2 linked regions of the Parashewanella spongiae genome follow. The protein of the gene in region 1 interacts with the protein of each later gene in a pairwise test. Links are inferred from orthologs where the notes say so. Each region holds a gene or a part of one and is shown on either strand. Other genes may lie near its edges.

Region 1 (6,358 bases):
GCTCACTTAGATGGCTAAGCATCACTGCTCACGCCTTGAACAGATAAATGCTCAAATAGCACAAAATTTAATCCTGAAAGATCAACAGACCCTAAAGTGTAATAGTGATATCGCCTTGCTTGGCAATAGACTCGATCACAAACTGTTTGAATTCACATTGGTTTTTACTATCAAACCACTGCCCATTATCAAATTTAAAATGATAACCACCCGTCAATGTCGCGAGCCAGATCTCATGCAGTGGTTCTTGTGTATTGATGACGATTTTTGAGCGATTTTCAAACTCAAGGTAAACCACACCGCCACTTCGTTCGATATCAACATCCGCTTCTTGTTCATCAATCGCGGCTTCAATTGCGGTTTCAAGCGCCTCAAAAATTTCATCCGCTCGATGATGAAACTCAGTATCAGTCATTTTCATCTACTTCTACCCTTTGCTTTTATCTCATTGAATGCGATTATAAGTCCTATATATCGGAAATCATAGAAAATGCCGAAATGAAACAGCTTTTAATTATCATTGTTGCCATTGTTGCCAGTGTTGTGCTTACCGCATGCGGACAAAAAGGGCCGTTATACAAAACGGCTGAAGCCGAAACGAATAAAAGCACCACAACACAGCCAAAGCAAGATAAGAATAAACAAGCCAAGACGCAATCAACAACCGAGAACAAGCACAATAACTAGAGACTCTCAGCACAAAGGATATGTAAATCGTGGATCACTTTAACTATCAGGATAACGCACTCTTTGCCGAAGATTGCGATGTAGCCGCTGTTGCAAAGCAATTCGGTACACCAATGTATCTTTATTCAAGAGCGACACTTGAGAGACATTGGCATGCGTTTAATGATGCCGTTGCCGATCATCCGCATTTAATATGTTATGCCGTTAAAGCCAATTCAAACATTGCGATTCTCAATGTACTAGCTCGACTTGGAAGCGGATTTGATATTGTGTCCGGTGGCGAACTTGCAAGAGTGATTGAAGCTGGGGGGGATCCCAAGAAAGTGGTGTTTTCTGGTATTGGAAAAACCATTACTGAAATGGAGTATGCGCTAAAACTAGGAATTTATTGCTTTAATGTTGAATCGATTGCTGAACTCGAACAATTGAATCAGGTCGCCCAGCGCCTCAACATTATTGCCCCAGTTTCGTTGCGTATTAATCCTGATGTCAGTGCGGGAACACACCCTTACATATCCACAGGCCTTAAAGAAAACAAGTTTGGTATTGCGATGGAAGATGCCGTTGCCACCTACCAGCTGGCAAAAGCACTATCACACATTAATACCAAAGGCGTTGATTGTCACATTGGTTCACAACTCACCGAGTTACAACCATTTTTAGATGCCATGGACCGATTATTAGCGCTTATCGATCAACTTTCGTCGCTCGATATTCATATCAGTCATCTCGATGTCGGTGGTGGACTTGGTGTACCTTATGACGGTGAACAGCCACCTCACCCTGAGCAATACGCGGCCGCGGTATTGAATAAGCTAGGTGACAGACCGCTGACATTATTGTTTGAACCAGGACGTGCTATCGCCGCTAATGCTGGCATTTTTGTTACTGAAGTTTTATACCTTAAAAACAACCAAGATAAGCACTTTGCTATTGTCGATGGAGCGATGAACGATTTACTTCGCCCTTCGCTTTATCAGGCTTATCACAACATTGTGCCTGTATTGAAAACCTCAGGCACCAGTCAAGTTTACGACATTGTTGGTCCCATTTGTGAAACTGGCGATTTCTTTGCCAAACAGCGAGAGTTGTGTGTAAAACCGGGTGATTTACTGGCCATCAGATCTTGTGGCGCTTATGGATTTACCATGTCATCCAATTACAACAGTCGCCCAAGAGCCGTTGAAGTGCTCGTCGATGGTAATAAAACGCATCAGATCCGTCAGCGAGAAATCCAAGCGCAATTGTGGCAAGGCGAAAGCTTGTTGCCCGAATAAATAGTCGTTATGCAAGCATGACCTGCTTAATGAGAAAGGAAAAACCTTTGATCCAATTTACCAAAATGCACGGCCTTGGCAACGACTTTATGATCGTTGACGGCATCACTCAGAATGTATTTTTTTCTGCTGAGCAGATAAGACGTATGTCTCACCGCAACTTTGGTATTGGTTTTGATCAATTATTGATCGTCGAAGCCCCATACGATCCTGATCTCGATTTCCATTATCGCATTTATAATGCAGACGGCAGTGAAGTCGAGCAATGTGGAAACGGCGCTCGATGCTTTGCACGATATGTTTACAATCATGGTTTAACGCAAAAAAATAAAATACGGGTCAGTACCTCTACGGGCAAGATGATCTTACGATTAGAACGTGATGGTAGTGTCACTGTGAATATGGGGACTCCCATAACCGATCCCCAACGCATTCCATTTAAGGCAAAAAAAACCGAGAACACCTATTTACTTCAAGCCAATGGTCAAACTTTTCTTTGCGGAGTGGTTTCAATGGGCAACCCCCATTGCGTCATTGAAGTGGATGATATTGAAACTGCTCCTGTCGCAGAGATCGGAGCTATACTAACAAAGCATGAACGCTTCCCTAAAGGCGTGAATGTCGGCTTTATGCAAATCATTAGCCCTGAGCACATAAAACTAAGGGTTTATGAGCGCGGGGCTGAAGAAACATTAGCTTGTGGCAGCGGAGCTTGCGCAGCTGTCGTCGTTGGACAACGACAAAATAAATTGAAGAAAATGGTACGAGTAGACTTGCCCGGCGGTCGTTTAAAAATCGCTTGGGATGGTGATAGTAAGCCTTTATGGATGACGGGGCCTGCCCAACATGTATACGATGGACAAATACAATTATGACCACAGTAGTGACACCTGAAACAGATAAAGTAGCGGCGTTTGACGACCAAATAATTTATGAATATTTAGCAGATAATCCAGATTTTTTTAATAAATACCCTGAATTGCTATTAAGCTTGCGGGTAGATCATCAACAGCGAGGTTCTATTTCCATTGTCGAGCGGCAGCAAATCGCGCTGAGACAGCGAGTGAGCCAACTGGAAGAAGAAATTACCTCATTGATGAGCATCGCCAGCCACAATGAACGAATTTTTCGTTTTAACAACGAACTCACCACCAAATTGATGCAAACTCAAGATCACGGCAGCCTGAAAACGATATTAAAGTCAGAGTTAAAGCGTGAGTTTAATTTTTCCAACATCAGGCTTATCACAGTTCACGACATAGATAGTGAATTGATGGCACTGTGGAATAAACGCATGAGCCAAGGTCACTACCTTGGTCGTTTGACCGAGAATGAGTCGCAACGCCTATTTGGTAGCCAAGTAGGTTCAGTCGCCTTAACCAAAATCACCCCTAAAGCGAAATGCAATAAGGTAATATTTGCTGTGGCGACCCACAATCCTGCACATTTTCATCCTGAAATGGATAATTTGTTTTTAGAACAATTACAAGGTTTGCTGAATCATAAACTCAGCCAGTTTTACGCAAAAAATGAATAATAACAGTAGTAATATCGAGACCATGAATGTCGCTTTGATCCAACAATTTCAGCGTTATTTGCAATCAGAGCGGCACTACTCTCCTCATACTGTCCGAAACTATTTGTTTGAGCTCAGTCGCATTCAACGTTTACTCGAGCATGCTACACCTTGGCAGCAACTCAGCACTGAGCAACTTCAAGCGGTACTTTCACGGTTACATCGAAAGGGACTTAGTGCCCGCTCCATAGCGTTAACTTTATCCGCGATGAAGCAATTTTATCGTTTTCTTCAGCGTGAAGAGCTCGTCATCAATGATCCAAGTGTTACATTAACCGCTCCCAAGCAAGCCAAACCATTACCAAAAAATTTAGATGCCGACAGCATCCATCATTTAATGGAAATCGATACTGATTCAGCCATTGCCGTGCGTGATAAAGCCATTATGGAACTATTCTATTCGTCAGGGATACGTTTAGCTGAACTTTCGGCCCTCGATCAATCCAGTTTTGATGATGATTTAACCCAAGTGCGAGTGTTGGGTAAAGGCAATAAAACGCGTATTGTACCCGTAGGCAAAATGGCACGAGAAGCCATTAGCCATTGGCTTAGGTTACGAAATAATATTAATTGCGAAGATAACGCGCTGTTTGTGACCCATCAAGGCCGCCGGCTTGCCCACCGAAGTATTCAGGCAAGGATCAATAAATGGGGGCAGCAACAAGGGGTCTCGGCTAAAGTTCACCCTCACAAACTCAGGCATTCATTTGCAACTCATATGTTAGAATCTAGTGCCGATTTACGTGCCGTACAAGAATTACTCGGACACGCTAACCTTTCGACTACTCAAGTCTATACCAGCCTTGATTTTCAGCATTTAGCCAAAGTCTATGACGGCGCTCACCCAAGAGCGAAACGCACCAAGGAAAAATAATGCTTCTCCAGTCGCCACAAGTATTTTTAGGCTTACGCCCTTTCAAAGTCATCAGTTTTGATCTCGATGATACGCTTTATAATAATTTTCCCTATATCACTAAAGCTGAAGCTGAATTTTTACGTTTTTTACAACAACACTTCCCAGCATCTCATCAATGGCACAGCGAACATTGGCTAGCGACTAAAAAAATGCTCATTCATAATCAACCGGATTTAAGCCACGACACTTGGAAAATCCGTGAAGCGACAGCGACGCACTTGCTGTTAGCACTTGGCCTCAGTCAAAAAGATGCCCAAAATGGCGCGCAATCCAGCCTCGAGCACTTTCTTTATCATCGCAGTAATTTCACCGTTCCAGATTCCAGTATTAATTTACTCACTTATCTAAAGCAAAAGTACACCCTTATTGGGATTTCAAATGGCAATGTTGATGCTGTTAGAATCGGCATAGCACCCTATTTCGAATTTATTTTACATGCAGGAAATGGTTTAAAAATGAAGCCCGCCGCCGACCTGTTTCAACTGGCTTGTGAACGACTTAATGTTGAACCCGCCGATATTTTACATGTTGGAGACAGTTTTTCAGCGGATGTAGTAGGTGCAAGAAATTTCGGCAGCCAAGCCGTTTGGTTAAACCCAAGCTATGGCCACACTCAAACATCACCTTTAAGTGCTCCATTACCACAGGTTTGCATTTCTAATATTGAGCAACTCAAATGTTTAATTTAAATGCTTTTATAGATTAAGTAGAGTAGGCTACTGGCTTCGCTATCGCTTATCCAGCAGCCCCTCTTCGATTCCGTGCATGAGGTTTTCCCTCACACGGCTCTGTTGTTACACTTCTCTCAGCCCCTTCACTTTGCTTATCATCTTGTCGTGGGTAAATACTCAAGACCAGCTTGGCGTAATTTTTCGTAAGCACCTCGTGATAGATACTTGCTTCGACGTTGACTTAAGCGACGATGCCAGCGATAGAACCGGTTTACTACAAATCCATTTATTCTGAAAAATACACCTCTGGGATAACCTATCCCACCAAAATAGTGTTTCCATCCCCTCAGAACTTGATTAACCTTATTTATCAGTACGCCAAGTGTATTTGAGGTTCGGTGTTTCACTATGTCTCTGATTTTATTTTTCAGCTTTGTTTGGCTCTTCTTAGACGCCTGTATCTTGATGTAACTGGTGCCTTTGATGAGGCCTGTGATCCGTTGAAAGTTAAAACCGAGGAAATCAAACTCATTCATCAGCTTTCCCATATCCACACAGTGGGTTTTACTTTGATTTAGCTTCAGACCTTCATCACTTAATTGCTGTGTTATCCAGTCCAGTTGCTCTTGTGTGTAGGTTTGCTTATGAAGTACAACAAAATCATCTGCATAGGTAACGATTTTACACGGTGTTTTTTCGTGTATTTTCAAACAGAAATCGTTGAGATAGATGTTAGCCAGTAGTGGAGAGATAACTCCGCCTTGCGGAGTGCCACATCGGCTTGCTTCTATTCGCCATTTCCCGTTGACCGTCTCTATGCTGATGGGCGCTTTGATAAAGCTTTTCAGTAAACTCAGAAAGCTGCTGTCGCTTATTCGCCTTTCTATTTTTGTCATCAACTTAGCGTGCGGGATGGTATCGAAATAGGCGCTCAAGTCAGCATCGAGTACGTGCTGATAGCCTTGTTTTAGGCTCATTTCAATGACTTTTACCGCTTGCTGGGCGCTTCGACATGGACGGTAGCCATAACTGTGTTCATGTAAATGAGGTTCGTAGACGGGTTGCATCACTATTGTCATCGCCATTTGCACAATTCTGTCACTGATTATCGGGATCCCAAGTTTCCGCGTTTTGCCGTTGTCTTTGAGTATTTCTACTCGTTTGACTGGGCTAGGTCGATAGTTTTTCTGTTGTAATTGAGTTTGAATTTCTTTTAACAGCGCAACGACTT
Region 2 (6,502 bases), 170 kb from region 1 along the record:
TTATTAACCGCAGATGTCAATATTGAACGAGGAATATCCCCAAGCTCATTAGATGTCGATCCAAGCCCTTTTTATTAAGTAGATTATTATCCTAAGTAAATCCGTTGGGAGCGTTCATCCTAAATAAATCGGTTGGGAGCGTTCATATACGCAGAAAAAATTACTGATAGCAAGGCATGAATAGCAGCAAGTAGTGGTTACCGACATAAAAAACTGTCGTTACTTCGTTTCTACTTGCAAAATTTATAACGCAGCTAGCGGTGGTTTTGGCAAGTATATGAATGTTCAGCACTCACCTGATGGGTGAATTAGGGTTGTTTAGTTTTGTATTTAACTTCAATAGATTAAAGCTAAATTGTGCGTTCGACCGATTTATTTAGGTTCATACACGCAGAAAAATTACTGATAGCAAGGCATGAATAGCAGCAAGTTGTGGTTACCGACATACAAGACTGTCGTTACTTCGTTTCTACTTGCAAAATTTATAACGCAGCTAGCGGTGATTTTGGCAAGTATATGAATGTTCAGCACTCATCTGATAGGTGAATTCGGGTTGTTTAATTTTGTATTTAACTTCAATCAACAACCCCGCCGCAAGCAGCGGGGTATAATTTTACAGTATCGTCACTCCAGCGAAGGCTGGAGTCTAATGCCTTTGCTCTTTTCTAGAAAAGTCACTGGATACCAGCCTTCGCCGGTATGATAACAAAAGTATCTCATTGGTTACTTCGCCCCCAAGGGGCGGGGAATTAAACCCACAGAGATTAAAGTTAAATTGTGCATTGAACCGATTTATTTAGGATTATTGTAGCGGTAATTCAATCTTCACTTGTAATCCCGTAGGCGAAACCATTTCAGCCCAAACGATTCCTCGATGATGAGCGATGGCTTCTTTGGCAATCGCTAACCCTAGCCCCCAACCTCCTGAGTTTCTATCGCGCGCACTATCAGGACGGTAAAAAGGCGTAAAAATAGCCGCTAACTCAGACTCTGGTAATCCTGGACCATCATCTCGAATACCAATCAATATCGACTGCTCCTTTGTGGTTACTGTGAAATTGATGTGTTTCTCAGCGTAGCGGATCGCATTACGTAAGATATTTTCAACGCTACGACAAAACAGTATGGGGTACAGCGCTATCTCAATCTCATCGTTCATCTGCACATGTAATTGTTTATCTTGTTCACAAGCTTCAAACTCAGCATCATCAAGCAATGATAACAAGCAGTCTGACAAATTGAGTGATTGTTTTTTTTCGGTTTGATCCATGCTGGTTTTTGACAACACTAAAAGTTCTGCAATGAGTTGCTCTAACTGCTCAGATTCATAACCAATTCGTTCGGTCTCACTACTTTGCTGACCTTTCTTGTGTGCAATGGCTAATGCAAGCTGCAAGCGCGTTAATGGAGTACGTAATTCATGTGAAATATCACTGATGAGCCGTTGCTGTTGATGCATCATACTTTCGACCGAATCTGCCATACTATTAAATGCTTTTGCCAATTGCCCCATTTCGTCCGTACGCTTAACGGTAGATTCGTCCACTCGACTACCAAAATCCCCTGCAGCTAATTTATTAGCACTGGTTTTAAGCTGCTTTAACGGTTTGCCTAAATACCACGCCAACAAGCTACAAAGTAAACCAGAAAAGAATATTCCCAACCCTAATGTTAGCAGTTTGTTATCCACAAAAAACAAGAACCAAGGTTTAGGATGACTGATAGGAAGTTGACCGTATAACGCATATTCTACGTCATTCACTTTAAATCGATAAGGACCGAAAAATAATTCGGTTTTAAATTGATGCCGGATAGGTCGCTGCGCTTCTTCAGCCATCAGCATAAATCGGCGCAAGGAACGACTACGACGCATTTTAGTCACAAATTTACCGTTTTCATCGACCAAATAAAGCCGTAATTTTCGGCCTTTATATTGGCGATAATGTTTCCAATGCCTTAAACGACTTGCGGTCAGCAACTCTGGATTTTGCTGCAATTTATGACTGATTTTGAGCAATAATTGGTGCAGGTTAGGTGGCAAAGGAGCGCGATCATGATGTTGCTGCAACAAAGGCAAGGCGGCCACGAGTCCCAATGTTAATGAACTGCATAACCAAAAACCGAGCAACAATTTAATGAATAAGCGATTTGCCATTGTATTATCCTAAAGTTGTCGCTAAATACTCTCTTAATTGCTTAAGGCAGCCAAATATAACCTTTTCCACGTATGGTTTTTACCCTTGGGCGCCCATCTTTCCGAGGTGTTAATTTCCGGCGTAAATTGGATAAATGCATATCTAAACTACGATCAAACGGCATCAACTTTTTACCTAGTACAGTTAAACTTAAGGTTTCTTTACTGACCATTTCGCCGCAGCTATCAGCAATCGCATGCAGTAAAGCAAATTCACTGCCAGTAAGTAACAGCTGTGCTTTTCCGCAATAAGCTTCTTGACGCCCAACATCCAGAGTTAAATCACCATACTCAAGAATTTTACTTGATTGAGTGCCCGACTCGGTCAGCTGACTACGGCGTAAAATGGCTTTAATTCGTGCCACCAACTCTCGATCATTAAATGGCTTGGGCAAATAATCGTCGGCGCCGATCTCAAGTCCGACTACTCTATCGATGTCTTCGCCACGTGCCGTTAACATTAATACCGGTGTTTGTTTTTGCTTCCGCAGCGCTTTTAATACTTCAAAGCCATTCAATTCTGGCAACATCACATCCAGTAAAATAAGATCGAAGTGTTGCGACAAGGCAAGCGTTAATCCAGATTTACCGTCGTGAGCTAAAGTCAGTTCAAATCCTTCAAGCTCCAGTAACTGTCCCAATAATTCGGCCAGACCAAGATCATCATCAATCAACAATATTTGATGCATTGAGTTTCCTAAGCTTTCGGTTTTATTCAGTTTACCAAGTCTCATAAACCACTATCACACATCTTTACACAGCTTTACCTAAAGCCAAACCAAACTTACATTCAAAAGCGTAGACTTCATTTGTCCCAATCATTTTATTTATTTTTAGGAGTGACAGATGAAAATACTTACCAAGTGCCAAGTGGCCGCATTAACCTTAGTCATTGGCTCAGTCGCCATCGTACCTTCTGTTATTGCTCATCAAGACAGCGCCCCGCAAATGAAAGTACAAAAAAGTGAAAAAATTCACCGTACACATCATCATGGTGGTATTCACATGATGAAAATACTGCGCAAACTTGACCTGACTGACGAACAAAAGCAACAAGCTAAAGCCCTAGTAAAAGCTCATAAACAAAATACTCGTACCATAAAAGCATCCATTGAAGACCGCAAAAATTATGCTCAACAAATTCAGGCACTCATTAAAGCAGATAGTTTTGATGAACAAAGTGCCAATGCGTTGATCGCCCAGCGCTCAGAGCAACGCCAGCAACATGCTCTGAATAAATTGAAACTACAACATGACTTATACCAATTGCTGACACCAGAGCAAAAACAGCAAGCCGATGAAATGAAGCAACGCAGACACAAAAGAAGACAACATTGATTCAGCGACTCACGCTTCGATGTCCAGTATTCACCGTAAGAGCGAGCCGTTTAAATTGTACGATTAATTTTGCGGCTTCGACTCATCCCTGTAACTTTGCGCTACTGCAATAAAACTTTATTCAATTTATCCTATAATCGATAAAAATCTTGGTTTATTCGATTCGTTATGATGCAAGCAAATTCTTATGATTTTTGGGTAAAACTGGCAAGCCGAGCTTCAGTGTCTGTAGCCATCGTACTTATCATCGTTAAGGCCTTAGCGTGGTTGTATTCAGGCTCAGCCAGCATGCTGGCCTCGTTGGCGGACTCATTTGCTGATGGCGCAACGTCAATCATTAATTTCATTGCAATAAGATATGCCATCACCCCTGCTGACGACGAGCACAAGTTTGGCCACGGTAAAGCTGAATCGCTTGCGGCATTAGCGCAATCGGCTTTTATTCTTGGTACCGCTGTACTACTGCTTTTTTATGGTAGTGAGCGGCTTATCGGCCCCGTCCCCATTACCAATACCAGCATTGGTATTTCAGTCAGTGTCTTTGCGATTATTTTGACTTTTGCGTTGGTAATACTGCAACGTAAAGTGCTTGAACATACTAATAGTAAAGTTATCGCAGCCGATTCGCTCCACTACACCAGTGATATATTGCTCAACGCTACAGTTCTACTCGCGCTCGTCTTATCTCAGTATGGTTGGTGGTGGGCGGATGGTCTATTTGCTGTACTCATTGCACTTTATCTTGGCTGGCAGAGTATTGATTTAGCTTATCACTCTGTTCAGGATTTAATGGATAGAGAGTTAAGCGAGGAAATCAGACAACAGATCACTGACATCGCTACCCGCGACAATAAGGTTATTGGTATACACGATTTACGTACCCGCCAATCTGGTAAAACCGCTTTTGTGCAACTCCACCTTGAGCTTGAAGGTACACTAACCTTGCATGAAACTCACGCAATAGCCGACGCTGCCGAGAAAAAAATCGCTGAGCTATTTCCTCATGCAGAGGTGATTATTCATCAAGATCCGATTTAATACGGATTCTGTGCAAATAACACAACATCTGATTCACATGTGTCGTTTCATAACGTAATCTACTGACAAAAGCGGAATTTAAGTGCTATGAAACGATTATTAACACCTTGGTTTTTTTACATCATTTTTTATCATGTCATTACTGCTGCCAGCGGCTAATGCAGCAGAACAACTGTTATTAGATGCCCATAGAAATCGCTCTATTCCCATCGAAGTTCATCAAGCACGCAACACAAAAGGCTGCACAGCTAGCACTCCGTACCCAGTCGCATTACTGGGTTCTGGTTATGGCATTGTCCATACTCAATATCAGTTTTTGGTTGATGCATTCAATCAATTAGGCTATTTGGTTGTCACCATTGATCATGAGCTACCTCAAGATCCGCCTTTATGTAGAGTAGGCTACTGGCTTCGCTATCGCTTATCCAGCAGCCCCTCTTCGATTCCGTGCATGAGGTTTTCCCTCACACGGCTCTGTTGTTACACTTCTCTCAGCCCCTTCACTTTGCTTATCATCTTGTCGTGGGTAAATACTCAAGACCAGCTTGGCGTAATTTTTCGTAAGCACCTCGTGATAGATACTTGCTTCGACGTTGACTTAAGCGACGATGCCAGCGATAGAACCGGTTTACTACAAATCCATTTATTCTGAAAAATACACCTCTGGGATAACCTATCCCACCAAAATAGTGTTTCCATCCCCTCAGAACTTGATTAACCTTATTTATCAGTACGCCAAGTGTATTTGAGGTTCGGTGTTTCACTATGTCTCTGATTTTATTTTTCAGCTTTGTTTGGCTCTTCTTAGACGCCTCTATCTTGATGTAACTGGTGCCTTTGATGAGGCCTGTGATCCGTTGAAAGTTAAAACCGAGGAAATCAAACTCATTCATCAGCTTTCCCATATCCACACAGTGGGTTTTACTTTGATTTAGCTTCAGACCTTCATCACTTAATTGCTGTGTTATCCAGTCCAGTTGCTCTTGTGTGTAGGTTTGCTTATGAAGTACAACAAAATCATCTGCATAGGTAACGATTTTACACGGTGTTTTTTCGTGTATTTTCAAACAGAAATCGTTGAGATAGATGTTAGCCAGTAGTGGAGAGATAACTCCGCCTTGCGGAGTGCCACATCGGCTTGCTTCTATTCGCCATTTCCCGTTGACCGTCTCTATGCTGATGGGCGCTTTGATAAAGCTTTTCAGTAAACTCAGAAAGCTGCTGTCGCTTATTCGCCTTTCTACTTTTGCCATCAACTTAGCGTGCGGGATGGTATCGAAATAGGCGCTCAAGTCAGCATCAAGTACGTGCTGATAGCCTTGTTTTAGGCTCATTTCAATGACTTTTACCGCTTGCTGGGCGCTTCGACATGGACGGTAGCCATAACTGTGTTCATGTAAATGAGGTTCGTAGACGGGTTGCATCACTATTGTCATCGCCATTTGCACAATTCTGTCACTGATTATCGGGATCCCAAGTTTCCGCGTTTTGCCGTTGTCTTTGAGTATTTCTACTCGTTTGACTGGGCTAGGTCGATAGTTTTTCTGTTGTAATTGAGTTTGAATTTCTTTTAACAGCGCAACGACTTTCTTTTGCTGCTCTAGATAACTGAATGTGATGCCATCAATTCCTTAAAGTTTTCGCTGTAATATTCTGATATTTACTGGAGTGTTAGCCATATGGCAATTTCACCTCAAAAGTTACGTTAAAAAACGGGTGTAACACTGAGCCCCTTCCCTGATGTAAAGTTATGTTGTCTTCACGGTTAACGGTACTATGGGCTCATCCGACTGCCTGAGCGCCCTATCTGAAATTTCGGTTTACCTTATATTCGGATAGTGGAAGTCACTACCTTCCAACACTCAGGCTCTCCCACGTTCACTTTATTTCCTTCAATACATGCCACTTCATATTACGCCGGAAGATCAAACA

Evidence for each region.
Region 2: the proteins of lysA (region 1) and E2I05_RS00725 interact in binary tests that used the Escherichia coli proteins (3 or more experiments, as listed by UniProt). The link is inferred for Parashewanella spongiae from one-to-one orthologs.

The regions. Positions count from the first base shown.
Region 1 is NZ_CP037952.1:343,957-350,314, reverse strand. What follows is about bases 1-2,840. They hold lysA (diaminopimelate decarboxylase), read left to right. Parts: upstream 1-716; coding sequence 717-1,964; downstream 1,965-2,840. Other genes in these bases: E2I05_RS01345 (DUF484 family protein), read left to right, coding at 2,836-2,840; dapF (diaminopimelate epimerase), read left to right, coding at 2,012-2,839; lptM (LPS translocon maturation chaperone LptM), read left to right, coding at 499-687; cyaY (iron donor protein CyaY), read right to left, coding at 92-421. Outside these bases: more of E2I05_RS01345, read left to right, coding at 2,841-3,501; tyrosine recombinase XerC, read left to right, coding at 3,494-4,414; E2I05_RS01335 (HAD-IA family hydrolase), read left to right, coding at 4,414-5,145; ltrA (group II intron reverse transcriptase/maturase), read right to left, coding at 5,283-6,358. UniProt on the Escherichia coli protein: Specifically catalyzes the decarboxylation of meso-diaminopimelate (meso-DAP) to L-lysine. Is not active against the DD- or LL-isomers of diaminopimelate.
Region 2 is NZ_CP037952.1:176,771-183,272, reverse strand. The notes cover bases 1,041-4,024. They hold E2I05_RS00725 (response regulator), read right to left. Parts: upstream 2,884-4,024; coding sequence 2,197-2,883; downstream 1,041-2,196. Other genes in these bases: fieF (cation efflux pump FieF), read left to right, coding at 3,701-4,024; E2I05_RS00720 (Spy/CpxP family protein refolding chaperone), read left to right, coding at 3,041-3,532; E2I05_RS00730 (ATP-binding protein), read right to left, coding at 1,041-2,155. Outside these bases: E2I05_RS00735 (cyclic di-GMP phosphodiesterase), read left to right, coding at 1-78; more of E2I05_RS00730, read right to left, coding at 803-1,040; more of fieF, read left to right, coding at 4,025-4,570; ltrA (group II intron reverse transcriptase/maturase), read right to left, coding at 5,083-6,189. UniProt on the Escherichia coli protein: Response regulator member of the two-component regulatory system CpxA/CpxR which responds to envelope stress response by activating expression of downstream genes including cpxP, degP, dsbA and ppiA.